DNA from 2 places in the Roseovarius sp. EL26 genome. Region 1 is predicted to be linked to the other one. Evidence: riboswitches for the same ligand, from Rfam matches in the RefSeq annotation. Region 1 holds a riboswitch; the other holds the start of a gene.
The links. Region 1 has a riboswitch for cobalamin ahead of D9A02_RS15605 (aromatic ring-hydroxylating dioxygenase subunit alpha). Riboswitches for the same ligand answer to the same signal wherever they lie in the genome.

Region 2: another riboswitch for cobalamin. It lies ahead of D9A02_RS00190 (CbtB domain-containing protein); the one in region 1 lies ahead of D9A02_RS15605 (aromatic ring-hydroxylating dioxygenase subunit alpha).

The regions. Positions count from the first base shown of each region.
Region 1 covers NZ_OUMZ01000007.1:1,575,998-1,583,334, forward strand. Annotated here, with positions in the region: gene D9A02_RS15590 (type 1 glutamine amidotransferase) at 1-560, shown strand, start outside; gene D9A02_RS15595 (glutamine synthetase family protein) at 562-1,920, shown strand; gene D9A02_RS15600 (FAD-binding oxidoreductase) at 1,925-3,235, shown strand; cobalamin riboswitch at 3,351-3,554, shown strand; gene D9A02_RS15605 (aromatic ring-hydroxylating dioxygenase subunit alpha) at 3,667-4,893, shown strand; gene D9A02_RS15610 (hybrid-cluster NAD(P)-dependent oxidoreductase) at 4,897-5,982, shown strand; gene D9A02_RS15615 (LysE family transporter) at 6,037-6,654, opposite strand; gene D9A02_RS15620 (Lrp/AsnC family transcriptional regulator) at 6,659-7,234, opposite strand; gene D9A02_RS15625 (DegT/DnrJ/EryC1/StrS aminotransferase family protein) at 7,313-7,337, shown strand, end outside.
Region 2 covers NZ_OUMZ01000001.1:28,366-35,702, reverse strand. Annotated here, with positions in the region: gene D9A02_RS00200 (class I SAM-dependent RNA methyltransferase) at 1-703, shown strand, start outside; gene smc (chromosome segregation protein SMC) at 1,072-4,527, opposite strand; gene D9A02_RS19095 (hypothetical protein) at 4,641-4,874, opposite strand; cobalamin riboswitch at 4,872-5,093, shown strand; gene D9A02_RS00190 (CbtB domain-containing protein) at 5,129-5,293, shown strand; gene D9A02_RS00185 (CbtA family protein) at 5,297-5,977, shown strand; gene D9A02_RS00180 (hypothetical protein) at 6,035-6,547, shown strand; gene D9A02_RS00175 (DUF1636 domain-containing protein) at 6,621-6,947, opposite strand; gene cobW (cobalamin biosynthesis protein CobW) at 7,023-7,337, shown strand, end outside.

The DNA of each region.
Region 1 (7,337 bases):
ACGACGTTGTAAACGAGTCCTACCCCAGCAGTCCCCAAGAGATGGATGGTTGGATCATCACCGGCTCTAAACACGGTGCATATGAAGACCACCCTTGGATCCCCCCGTTGGAGGAGTTCATCCGTGCGACCCATACCGCTGGTGTTCCGATGGTTGGCATCTGCTTTGGCCACCAGATCATCGCGCAGGCCCTTGGCGGTAAGGTGGTGAAATTCGAAGGCGGTTGGGCCGTTGGCGGCACTGATTACGATATCGAAGGGCAAGGCATGAACCTGAATGCTTGGCATCAGGATCAGGTTGTTGAGTTACCCAAAGATGCCAAGGTCATCGGTTCAAATGACTTTTGCGCCAATGCGGCGCTGATGTATGGAAATACGATTTATACCATTCAACCCCACCCTGAGTTCGACGCGAAGATCATGGAACATCTGATCAATCTGCGTGGGAAGGGGCTTTTGCCCGAGGACCAACTTGAGTCCGCGACGCAGAAACTCTCAGAGGTGACAAATAGCAATGTGATTGCCGACCGCATCGCGCGGGTTTTCCGGCAGGAGGCTTAAGATGAAAAACTGGAACCAAAACCTGCCACAGGCAGCGCAAGATTATCTGGACGGCAAACGTCTGGACGAGGTGGAATGCATCATTTCTGACCTGCCCGGCATTGCCCGCGGCAAGGCTGTTCCTGCCACAAAATTTATCAAGCAAGACTATTTCCACCTTCCCGATTCGATCTTTTACCAGACCATCACCGGCGACTGGGGTGAAGCGGCGGATGATGATGGTTTCATCGAAAAAGATATGATCCTGAAACCTGATTTTGAGACGGCAACTGCCGCCCCTTGGACCGGTGACTGGACACTGCAGGTGATACATGACGCCTATGACCGTGATGACAATCCGATCCCGTTTTCACCACGTAATGTGCTAAAACGTGTGGTTCAGCTTTATCATGATAAGGGATGGACACCAGTTGTGGCCCCGGAAATGGAGTTCTTCCTTGTTGCGCGCAACATTGATCCGGCGCAAGAAATCAAACCTATGATGGGCCGCTCTGGTCGTCCGGCTGCTGCACGCCAAGCCTATTCGATGACCGCCGTTGATGAATTCGGCCCGGTGATTGATGACATCTACGACTTTGCCGAGGCACAGGGTTTCGAAATTGACGGCATCACCCAAGAGGGTGGCGCAGGTCAGTTGGAAATTAATCTGCTGCACGGTGACCCGGTGAAATTGGCGGATGAAGTGTTTTATTTCAAACGCTTAATCCGTGAGGCCGCGTTGCGTCACGACTGCTTTGCCACCTTCATGGCCAAACCGATCGAAGACGAGCCCGGCAGTGCGATGCATATCCATCATTCTATTCTAGATATCGAAACCGGCGAAAACATCTTCTCGAATGCGGATGGCACAGCAACTGATGCGTTCTATCACTTCATTGCGGGTATCCAGAACCATATGCCGGCTGGTCTTGCGGTAATGGCGCCTTATGTGAACTCTTATCGTCGTTACGTGAAAGATCATGCTGCCCCAATCAATCTGGAATGGGCTGGTGACAACCGGACAACAGGTATTCGCGTGCCTCTGTCCGGCCCCAAGGCACGGCGCGTTGAAAACCGTATCGCCGGGATGGATTGCAATCCCTATCTGGGCATCGCAGTTTCATTGGCCACTGGTTATCTTGGACTGATCGAGCAAACAAAACCACGCGACGAGTTCAAAGGTGACGCATACGAGGGTGACGGTGATATCCCTCAAGTCATGGGCGATGCACTGGATATGTTTGAAGGCGCCAAGGCTCTGCATGAGGTCTTAGGTCCTGAATTTGCACGGGTTTATTCCATCGTGAAACGCGCGGAATATGAAGAGTTCCTGCAGGTCATCTCGCCGTGGGAACGTGAACACCTGTTGATGAACGTCTGATCACATGGCCCTGAACTTGCTTTTTACTAATGACCGCAAAGGTCATTACCCTGAGAGTTGGTATGCCAACAGCACCGCCCTGCCCGAGGATCGGGCGGCGCTAGCTGGCGATACCCGCGCGGATGTTTGTATTGTGGGCGGCGGATATACTGGCTTGTCTGCGGCGTTACATCTGGCCGAGAAAGGCTTGGATGTTGTTCTGCTGGAAGCGCACCGCGTGGGCTTTGGGGCCTCGGGCCGAAATGGCGGGCAGCTTGGTAGTGGGCAACGGGCCGATCAGGAAAGCATTGAAAAGTGGGTTGGCCAGGACGATGCGCTGAAGTTTTGGGATTTGGCAGAGGATTCCAAAAATCTTGTCAAGTCTCTGGTTTCTAAACATAATATCGAATGCCACCTAAGACCCGGCATCGCGCATATGTGTTTTTCGCAAAAAGAAGTCCGCGAAGAACACGATTATGCGGATCATCTGAAAGACCGTTACGGCTGCACTGATCTGGAAAAACTGGATCAATCTGCGGCGCAAGATCTGTGCCCGTCACCGGCTTATGTCGGCGGGAGCTTGGACATGAGTGCGGGGCATCTACATCCACTGGCCTATGCCATCGGACTGGCCCGCGCGGCCGAGACCGCCGGTGTTCGAATTCACGAAAAAACACTTGTTTCCAATATCATACCCGGGGTTCCGGCAAAGGTTGAAACGGAGAACGGGACGATCACAGCTGATCATATTGTTCTGGCGTGCAACGGATATCTGGGTGGGCTGGAGAAGAAAGTCGCGTCACGGGTGATGCCGATTAACAACTTTATCGCGGCGACCGAACCATTGGGTGATGACGCTACAAAAGTGCTGACACAAGATGTGGCGGTGGCCGATAGCAAGTTCGTTGTGAACTACTTCCGCCTGAGCCATGACAAACGTCTGCTGTTTGGCGGTGGCGAAACTTACAGCTACCGGTTCCCCAAGGATATTGGCGCGCTTGTTCGCAGGCCAATGACGGAAATTTTCCCTCACCTTCAGGATGTTAAGATCGATTACGCTTGGGGTGGCACATTGGCCATCACGATGAAACGAATGCCCTATCTGGCACGAATTCAGCCCAACATTCTAAGCGCCTCAGGCTATTCTGGGCATGGTGTCGGCACTGCGACCCATGCCGGGCAATTGATGGCAGAAGCGATTGCTGGCGAAGCCTCTGGCTTTGAGACGTTTTCACGTATACCAACTTCACCTTTCCCGGGTGGCTCAGCTCTGCGGCCGCCGTTGTTGGTTCTGGCGATGAGCTGGTACGCCCTGCGGGATCGATTGGGGTTCTGAGACAGAATTGCGTACAGGATGTACAGCCTGTACGCACAAAACGTACACAAACTTTGCCTGCGTCCAATTTGATCCCTGCGTGGTCGCAATTCAGATATTGCCGACTTGCAACCGTGGTACTTTGAGCATGCAAGGTGCTGCATCGCCCCCGGCTGTGCAGAGAATTGGGAAGCCGGTTAAATTCCGGCACTGCCCCCGCAACGGTAAGACAGGTAAGGGCGCGACACACCGCCACTGGGACGAGGAACCCCGGGAAGGCGTCGCAACCGGCGAAAGCCCCTCTCAAGTCCGGAAACCAGCCTTGCATAACGTCAATTCGCGGGTGGCGATGCGGGCAATTGGTATGGTGTCGGTCCTCGCCTGACGCCTTTTCACTTGGCCGTGCCGTTTCCTGCCCAAGCAAAGCCGCGGGGTGCGGCAGGAGAGCCAACATGAACCCCACTACATCCGAGCTGCTGGCCCGGCGCAAACAAGGTCACGCGCTAGAGCAAGCCTTTTACACCAGTCCTGATGTTTATCAGGCCGATCTCGAAAGCATTCATTACCGTGAATGGTTGTTTGCAATTCCTGCCTGCGAGCTGGAAAAGCCGGGCAGCTTTGTCACCCATAAGGTTGGCGCATACCGCGTGATCATCGTGCGCGGTGCCGACAATCAGATCCGGGCGTTTCACAATGCCTGCCGCCATCGCGGGTCGGTCATCTGCAAGGCCGCCAAAGGCCATGCCCCGAAACTGGTCTGTCCCTATCACCAGTGGACTTATGAACTGGACGGATCGCTTTTGTGGGCGCGCGACATGGGGCCAGAGTTTGACCCCACCAAACACGGGTTGAAAACCGTGCATTGTCGAGAGTTGGCCGGGTTGGTGTACATCTGCCTGGCGGATGAGGCCCCTGATTTCGACACCTTTGCCAATATCGCCCGCCCCTATCTGGAGCCGCATGATCTGGGCAATGCCAAGGTCGCCTTTGAAAGCACCATCATCGAGAACGGCAATTGGAAGCTGGTCTGGGAAAATAATCGCGAATGTTACCACTGTGGCGGCAATCACCCGTCGCTGTGCAGGACCTTCCCCGATGATCCATCAATCACCGGGATTGAGGGTGGTGAGACACCGCCAAAAATGCAGGCGCACTTTGATCGTTGCGAGGCGGCAGGCCTGACGTCGCAATTCTATCTGCATGGCGATGGACAATACCGTCTGGCGCGGGTGCCTCTGAATGAGGGTGCGGAAAGCTACACGCTGGATGGCAAAGTGGCCGTTCGGCGCTGGTTGGGGCGTGCGCCTTTTGCCGATGCAGGCAGCTTGCTGAAATTTCACTATCCCACAACTTGGAACCACTTCCTGTCGGATCATTCGATTGTGTTCCGTGTCACCCCTGTCAGCCCGACGGAAACCGAAGTGACCACCAAGTGGCTGGTGCACAAAGATGCGGTCGAGGGTGTGGATTATGACCTCAACCGCTTGACCGAGGTCTGGCTGGCAACCAATGACGAAGACCGTCGTGTGGTCGAAGACAACCAGTTGGGCATCAACAGCCCGGCCTATGTGCCCGGCCCCTATTCACCCAAGCAAGAAAGCGGCGTGATCCAGTTTGTGAGCTGGTATTGCGAGACCTTGGCCGAACGGTTGGCCCCTGAAACCATGGCAGCGGAGTAAGTCATGAATGATCTGAGCCCTTCTATCGCGCCTGCGATCTGGCAAGATTCCGAGATGCTGGAATGCGTCTCGGTCGTGCCGGAAATGCCCAATACGGCCAGCTTTTCATTCCGCGTCCCGTCTGGGGCGCTGTTCGCCTATCAGCCGGGGCAGTTTCTGACGCTGGAAATCCCAGCGCCAAGTCAGCCGGGCGGTGTGGTGCATCGCACCTATACGATCTCTTCGTCGCCATCTCGGCCCCGGTCGATCACTATCACTGCCAAAGCACAGCTCGATAGCATCGGGACGCGCTGGATGTTGGACAATCTGAAGCCGGGCATGCGAATCAAGGCGCTTGGGCCCGCCGGTCTGTTTACCAATGACGGCAGTGCCGCGCGCAAGTTCCTGTTTATTTCGGCCGGGTCGGGCATCACGCCAATGATGTCGATGACCACCTGCATGTGGGATGAAGGGCAGGATCTGGATGTGGTGTTCATCAACTGTGCGCGCCGTCCGTCCGAGATTATTTTTCGCCAACGGTTGGAGCAGATGGCGAGCCGGACCTCGGGTCTGGATCTGAAGTTCGTGGTCGAAGAGCCCGATCCCTATCGGCCGTGGAGTGGGTATCAGGGCCAGTTCAATCAGCTGATGCTGGGCCTGATGGCCCCGGATTATCTGGAGCGTGAGGTCTATTGCTGTGGACCTGAGCCGTTCATGCAGGCGGTGCGCGATGCGTTGGCCGGACTTGGCTTTGACATGGAGCGTTACAATCAGGAGAGCTTTGGCGCGCCGATTGAGACCGAGGCAGATCAACCGGAACTGGATGATGTGATCCCGGATGATGATAGCAAGGCCGAGATTGTGTTCTCAACCTCAGGTGTGACGGCGAAAGTGGCGGAAACCGATACAATTCTGGGGGCAGCGCGGGCTTCGGGATTGAACATTCCGTCAGGCTGTACCTTTGGCGTTTGCGGCACCTGCAAGGTCAAGAAAACCGCGGGCGAGGTGCATATGGTGCACAACGGCGGAATTTCCGAGGATGATATCGAGGCAGGCTATATTCTGGCCTGCTGCTCAAACCCGATTGGCCGGGTCGAAGTCGATATCTAAGACAAAGATGGGGCATCTTGTTTGATGCCCCATCTGCACGTTGTTGAGTGTTGCTTACAAAGCGTCAGCCGCGATCCAGAGGCCCCAAATCACCAGAATGAGGCCAGACACCAAGTCGAACCAATTTGTGACGCGTGGGGTGATCTTGGATTTGGCAGCCAGTGCCAAATGCACCAAAAAAAACCACCACAGGGCCGAGCCCAAGAAGACCCCCACCACCAGCCAGTAAGGCGCAAGCGGATCGCTGGCCGCAGAGGCCCCTAGGCCGACCACCAAACCGACAAAGGCCAATATGGTCATCGGGTTGGACAGGGTCAGTACAAAGGTTGTGGTATAGGCGGGCAGCAAAGCACCGTGGATGTTGTACTTGGGTGCGCTGTCTGTTGCCGGACCGCTGAAAAAGCTACGAATCGACATAATGCCCAGAAGCGCGATCAACAGCCCACCGCCAATTTCCAAGGGGGTCGCAAAACGCAACAGCATCCCTGTGGCGGCAAAACCTGCGGCCACCAGCAGCCCATAGAACGCATCCGCCGTGGCAGCGCCCAAGCCCGATGCCAGCCCGGCGCCACGCCCCTCTGACAAAGTGCGGCGAATGCAGAGCAAGCCGATCGGCCCAACAGGAGCGGCCACGGCAAAGCCCACGCCAATGCCTTTGAGAAGGATTTCCATTTACTTATCTTTCGTCAGATTGAGGCGAGATCTTCACCGCTGTCGTTTCTTTCTGCGCCTCAAGAGACAGGATCGTTTCGGTCTTCAATACCGCTTTCAGGGGTTTCACACAGGTTTGCATGAACTGTTGCAGAGCGGTGGTGTTCTGCACCCGCACCTTCATCAGATAAGAGTGCGGCCCACTGATGTGGTGCAGTTCCAGCACCTCAGGGAACTGTATGAGTGCCGCACAGGCTTCGGCCTCGCCTTCATAGGACACATCAACAAAGACAAAGACACACAGCGCTGCCCCAACCTTGTCAGGATCAAGCACGCCGCGCCATTCTTTGACGATGCCTTGTGCCACCAATCGGCGCAGGCGTTCATTGGCGGTTGAGACCGACACACCAACCGCCTCGGCGATTTGTGCGCTGGAAATCCGACCATCGGATTGAATCAATCTGGATATTTTTTTATCTACACCATCCATTCCGGATTTATTATTTAATATATACAATATGTCAATAATTTTTACGGAATATATATCAATACTTCGGTCAATGGGGGAATAGGAAAATCGCCGCCGATTTCCCAACGTCATCCGACAAAATGCTTTGCCAAAAAATTCAATTCATGTATTAGCTTCGGATAATCCGAAACTGTTATTCAGGAAACCGAAATGAACAGTGCCCCAAACGTCTATG
Region 2 (7,337 bases), on a different contig from region 1:
GGCGCGGATCGAGGATGATCTGTGCACCTTCAGCATCGATACCTCAGGCGAGCCGCTGCACAAGCGCGGCTTCAAAGAGGCCGTGGTCAAGGCGCCTATGCGTGAAAACATGGCAGCAATGTTCCTGCGTGAATGCGGATATACGGGTCAAGAACCTGTATTGGACCCGATGTGCGGCTCGGGCACCTTTGCTATCGAAGCCGCCGAGATGGCCGCAGGTTTGCATCCCGGACGAGAACGTGCCTTTGCATTTGAAAACCTTGCAACGTTTGATCCACAAATCTGGTCAGACATGCGCGAAAGCAGCGCCGCGCAAACACCTGCGCATTCCTTCTTTGGCAGCGACCGCGATACCGGTGCAATCAAAGCCGCCAGCGCCAATGCAGAGCGCGCGGGCGTAAGTGCATCAATCAACTTTCAGCACTGCCCAATCAGTGAGTTGCAGCGCCCCGATGGCCCAGCAGGCCTGATCATGGTGAACCCACCTTACGGCGCACGCATCAGCAACAAAAAACCGCTATATGCACTGCACAACTCCCTTGGGCAGGTTTTGAAAGAAAGATTTTCCGGCTGGCGTGTGGGTCTTGTGACATCGGATGCGGATCTTGCCAAAACCACCGGCCTGCCCTTCGATAACCCTGGCCCCTATGTAGCCCACGGTGGGTTGAAAATCCGGCTATGGCAGACTGCGCCGTTGCCCTAGAGCATTCACCATCAATTCCCACCGCGCTTTACTTTTGGGTAATAAATATCCATTATATGAAGCATATCTGTATTGTTTTTCGATGTTCTCATCAAAAACGTGACCCTGCGAAGCTGTAACTTTGCAGGGTCTTTCTTTACTCTGAACTTAACTCAAGATGTAAAGCCGAATGATTGCGACAAACAATGTTGCCATAGCAATCACAACCATCCATTTTCTGTATTGACTTTCCTCGATGTCTCTCACCCCCCTTCATCGCAATGGATTTAAGGCCATTGAGGGGTTAATTCTGGACTCAAATAAGGCGAAATCGTGACGCAGAATACCAAGAATAGAAATTTATATTTCTAAATCAATTGGGCGAAACATCACGCTACCATCTGTTCGGCTTTCTTCAGATCAACCGAGACCAGCTGACTCACGCCCTTCTCTGCCATCGTCACGCCGAACAAGCGGTCCATCCGGCTCATTGTTACGGCGTGGTGAGTGATGATCAGGAAACGGGTTTCTGTGCGACGGCACATTTCGTCCAGCAGATCACAGAACCGCCCAACGTTCGCATCATCCAGCGGCGCGTCGACCTCATCCAACACACAAATCGGTGAAGGATTGGACAGAAACACACCAAAGATCAGCGCCAGAACGGTCAGGGTTTGTTCACCGCCAGATAGCAGGCTGAGCACTGACAGTTTCTTACCCGGTGGCTGGCACATGATCTCAAGTCCGGCATCCAGCGGGTCTTCGCTTTCGACCATAACCAGATTGGCCTCGCCACCACCAAACAGGTGCTTGTAGAGCATCTTGAAGTTGGAATTGACCTGTTCAAATGCTGTTAACAGGCGTTCGCGTCCTTCCCGATTCAGACTGGCGATACCACTGCGCAGTGTTCTGATCGCCTCTTCCAGATCATTTTTCTCGTTGACCAGCGCGGTATGCTCTTCCTCAACCTCGCGCGCGTCTTCTTCGGCGCGCAGGTTCACCGCCCCCAAAGCGTCACGTTGACGTTTCAGGCGGTTTACATCGGCCTCAATCACGTCTGAGGCTGGCATTTCATGCGGGTCAACGCCCAGTTGCTCCAACAATGCTTCGGGTGCAAGTTCCACCTCTTCGGTGATCCGCTCCGCCGTCACAGCAACGGTTTCACGTGCGGCTTCCATCCGTGCCTCGGATCTGGCACGCGCCTCGCGCGCTTCGGATGCATTGCGCTCTGCCTCGCGTTCACCGGCAACGGCTTCACGTGCGGCCCCTTCGGCAACCGAGAGCGCATCTGCCGCCTCGGCACGACGGGCGCTGGATTTGTCGATCTGCTCGCCCAGCTCTTCGCGTTTGGCAGCAATCTCTTCTGGCGCAGCAGAGGCCTCAGCCAGTTCTTCTTCTGTGGTATACTTGCGTTCAGCCAGCTCAGCGCTGCGCTTTTCAGCTGTTTCCAAGCGGTGCCGCCAACCGCTGATTTCCTTGGCCACTTCTTGGCTGCGTTTGGTGCGACTTTCGCCCTCGCGGCGCAATTCATCATGGGCAGAGCGGCGTGACATCATGGTAATCCGCGCAGCCTCGACCGTCATTTTCACGTCATCAACCTGCGTGCGCGCCTCGTCCAGATCGCCCAGATCGGTCTGACCTTTCTCAGCCTCGGCCAGCTGCTTTCGCGTCTCCATCGCCTCTTCTTCGTGGCGGGTGACGGCAAGGCCCAGTGATTCATGTTTGGAGGCTGCAAGGTTCCGGTCTGCCTCGGCCCGCGACAAGGCTCGGCTGGCTTGCGTCACTTGTGCGTCCGCCGCCCGGCGGGCCTCGCGCGCAGCACGGTCTTCCTCGGCTTGACGTGCCAACATCAAGGACAGGGCTTCGTGCGCCTGTTGTGCCCCCTCGGCACGGGCCGTCGCATGAGACAGTTCCTGCTTGAGTTCTTCCAGACGGTTGAGTTGCTCCAGACGCAGGGCTGCTGCACTTGGTGCATCTTCTGCCCATGCGCGGTATCCATCCCAACGCCACAGGTCGCCTTCCCGACTGACCAATCGCTGCCCGGGCTTCAGTTCGGCCTGCAGTCGTGGGCCATCATCCGACCGCACCAACCCGATTTGGCCAATACGGCGCACCAGAACTTCGGGCACATTCACATAATTGGAAAGCGCATTGACACCTTCGGGTAAGGTTTGCGCGCTGGAATATCCCGGCAGGCGGGCCCAGCCAGAAGGACCATCATCTGTCACCTCTGGCGCACGTAAGTCATCGGCCAATGCCGCCCCTAACGCTTTTTCATAACCAGACGTCACCTGAAGAAGATCAAGGATCTGCCCGCCCTCGGCCGTGTCGCGTTCCAGCAGTTTGGCCAATGCGGTGACTTCCGCGCTGAGCGCGTTCAGCTCCCCTTCAGCCTCGGAACGCTCCGCCCGTGCTGTGACTTCGCGGTCTTGCGTCTCAGAACGCGCCTCTTCGGCGGCATTCAAAGCCAGTTCGGCCTCTTCGGCAATATGCTGCGCCTCGGCCTCGGCCTCATGGGCGGTCTCAAACTCTTGTGCGGCACGCAACTCTGCGTCTTTAGCGCCTTGTGCTGCCTCGCGGGCACGGGTCGCCTCAGATTCGCTTTTGGTTAGCATCTTACGGCTGTCATCCAACAGGCGTTGCGCTGAATGGTGGCGCGCGGCCAGACGGGCGACATCTTCGGTTAGCTGTCCCAGATCAGTTTCGCGTTGTTGCAAAACGGCGGCGGCTTCATGAGCCTCTTCCGAGGCGATCTCCAGACGTTCCTCTTGCCCCTCGCTCGCCTTGATCAGTTCGCGCGCTTCCCATTCCAGACGTTCAATGGTTTCGCCTGCATCGCGGTTCAGGCTGGCCTCGCGCTCAATATCACGGGTCAGCTGTTCAATCCGCGAGGACAGGGTTCCAATCCGGGTGCGGGCATTTTGTTCTTGCTCATTGAGCGTGTCGCGCTGGACTTGCAAACGCTGCAAAACAGCCGCCGCAATCGCTTCTTCCTCGCGTAGGGCTGGCAAGGCATCTTCGGTGTGTATCCGCAACTTGCCTGCTTCGCGTGCAGCCGTTTCCGCACGTGCGGCGGCGGTGACACGTTCGCGCAGTTCGTCGTCTGCCAGTGCACGGGCCAGATCAGCCTCTTTCCAGCGACGGTAAAGCAACAGGCCTTCAGAGCGGCGCAGGTCCTCACCAATGGCGCGATATCGCTGTGCTTGGCGCGCCTGACGGGCCAATTGTGCCAGCTGGGTGGCCAGCTGCTCAATCACATCATCAACACGAGCCAAATTGGTTTCCGCGCCTTTGAGCTTAAGTTCTGCCTCGTGACGGCGCTGATAAAGGCCGGAAATCCCGGCCGCCTCTTCCAAAATCTTGCGGCGTGCTTTGGGTTTGGCATTGATCAGGTCTGTAATCTTGCCCTGACTGACCAGCGCCTGCGAGTGTGATCCGGTTGAGGCATCGGCAAACAGCATCTGCACATCGCGGGCGCGGGCATCCTTACCGTTAACCTTGTAGGCCGATCCAACATCACGGGTGATCCGACGCACCACTTCCAAGTGATCCGCATCATTGAATCCTGCCGGTGCCAGCCGATCAGAGTTGTCCATATGACAAACCACTTCGGCAAAGTTGCGCGCTGGTCGACTGGCCGCACCGGCAAAAATCACATCTTCCATACCGCCGCCACGCATGATGCTGGGGCGGTTCTCGCCCATCACCCAACGCAATGCTTCAAGCAGGTTCGACTTGCCGCAACCGTTTGGCCCGACAACCCCGGTCAAACCATCCGTGATGATCAGATCCGTCGGGTCAACGAAGCTTTTGAAGCCGGTCAGTCTGAGCTTTGAAAAATGCAATGCGTCCCCTTGCGGTTTCTACGGCACGAAATGATTCCAATTCCCGAATATTGTGACGGTGGGAATCACACGCTGTCAACGCATAACCCCACCATATGGGGTAAGTCGCGGAGTTATCCACAAAATATTGCGACTTTTCGCCCATTCGAGTCGAAAATTTCAGTTTCAATCAGAGCGTGGCAGCATTGTCGCCGCGATTCGAATGCCGGAAGAAATCCATCATCTTCCACCCCTATGTCGCCCAGCAATAAAGCGATGTCGGTTTCCATTCGTTGGCTCATTTTCTTGCCTTGAATGAGGGGTGTGCTTTGCAAATCATTCTTGACGAATGCCTTGGCAATCTTCATACCGAATAAAGCAAGGGTCCCCATATGGATGCAAAGCATTCAGGGGATGAATTGGGAATGACGTGATGGTGGACCCATGTAGGGCACTCAATCGTCAGCCGCCCCCGCGACTGTAAGCGGTGAGCCCCTGTCGAAGACCACTGGGTGAATAACCTGGGAAGGCGACAGTAAGGCATCGACCCGCGAGCCAGGAGACCAGCCTTTGCGTGACTGTAATCCACACCTCGGGTGAGAGGTGAAGAAGGAGAAATAAAATGACTGCACTGGTACATTCAGCCGCAAAATCCACCGTATTCCCTGCCGTAGCTGCGATCATTCTGGGCTTTGGCATTGTGACAATGGCTGGCCACGTTCAGGCTAGCGCGCTGCACGACGCCGCACATGACGTGCGTCACGCAACCGGCTTTCCCTGCCACTAAGCCATGTTCCAAAAAATTCTGACCAGCGCGTTGTTCGCTGGATTCTGTACAGGGCTGCTTGCGGCCCTGTTACAGTTGGTTTTTGTGCAACCCGTGCTTTTGCATGCGGAGCTGTACGAAGGTGGTGATCTTGTGCACTTTGGTGCCGCAGCGGTTAGCGCCCATCAGGATCTTGGCGGCATCGATCTGATGCGCGACGGACTGAGCGTGTTGTTCACCGCGCTGATCTATACCGGCTATGCCTTTGTGCTGGTCGCGATGATGAGCATGGCGTCTGAGCGTGGATTCACAGTCAACGCACGCACTGGCTTGATCTGGGGCATTGCGGGTTTCATTGCGATGCATTTCGCGCCTGCATTTTCTCTGCCGCCTGAGGTGCCTGGTGTTGCCGCCGCTGATGTGGCCGAGCGTCAGGTCTGGTGGTGGGCTACCGTTGCAGTCACCGCACTTGGTCTTGGCCTGTTTGCCTTTGGCAAAGGGGTGATCATGTACGTGATCGCTGGCTTGTTGATCGCTGCACCGCATCTTGTGGGCGCGCCGCATCCGGATGAGTTTGCCGGGCCGGTTCCACCGGAAATCGCAGCACTCTTTGCCAGCCGTGCATTGGGTGTTGGATTTGCTGCCTGGGCCTTGCTGGGGACATTCGCCGGATATTTCTGGCAAAAGGAAGCGGCTGACGCTTAAGCGCCTAAACACAACAACGCCCCGGCGGCATCGCCGGGGCACTTGCTTGGAAACGATATGCAAAAACCTTTCTTCCTTTTGATCATCGGGCTGTTCTTTGGCACGGGCTTTGGCTTCATTCTGGCTGCGAGCAGCGGTGCTGAATTCGAAGGTCACGATCATGGTGACCCGGCGCAACACGCCGAAGGTCAAGCCCACGACGGTATGGATCATTCAGCGATGGATCATGCCGCAATGCACAGCAAATTGACGGAGGCCAAGGCACCCCTCCCCGGTCTCGATTTGACCCTGCATCCAGATGGGGCCAGCAGTCGTAATCTGGAGATCAGCCTTGAAAATTTCGCCTTCTCGCCAGAGAACGTGAACGGTGAAAACACCCCCGGCGCAGGTCATGCCCATATCTATGTGGATGGTGTCAAATTGGCGCGCAGCTATGGCCCTTGGTTTCACATCAGCGGCCTGAGCGCAGGCGAGCACGAAATCCGCGTGACCCTGAATGCCAATGACCACAGCCAGTTTGCCATTGATGGCGAACCCGTTGAAGCCAAAGCCACCGTGGTTATCGAGTGAGCATGCCGGCGGCTGATATTCTGTTGACTGCCGCTTGCAGGACGGGGGCGCTCCCGTCGTCCATTACGTTGCGCTATGCTGGAACACGCCCAACCAGACAGTGGCGCAACCGTCCTGCCCCGCGCGCATCCTCGATCCAGCCATCGGTGCTTGCGGCATACATGCCTGCAAAAGCCAGTGTGTCAGCCAGATCCTTTGCTGGATCGATGTCGCCGAAGAGATACGTCGCCTTGCCAGGCGCCGAGAACGCCACGCTTAACGCGCGCCCGCAATTGGACATGCAATCATGGTCCTGGACCTCGAATAGCATGGCTTTTTCAGCAAATGCTGCGCGTAAATTTACGGCAAACCTCTTGCCACCCAGCCCCTCACATGTTGAACAGACCACAATCCGGTGCATCACTGCCTCTCCTTCGCTTGCGAAGGGCCTAGGCCAGTGGCGCACCTCTTGCAAGCGTTTGAAGGAGAGAACCTGATGCCTGCCAAAATTCCTGCCACTGTTGTTACCGGTTTCCTTGGAGCCGGGAAAACCACCCTGATCCGCCATATGCTGGAAAATGCAAATGGCAAACGCATCGCCTTGATCATCAATGAATTTGGTGATCTCGGTGTTGACGGCGGCATCCTAAAAGGCTGCGGCATCGAAGGCTGCGCCGAAGAGGACGTGGTCGAGTTGTCAAATGGCTGCATCTGCTGCACCGTGGCCGAAGATTTTGTGCCCACCATACAGATGTTGTTGGACCGGGACGATGCGCCCGATCACATCGTGATCGAAACCTCTGGTCTGGCC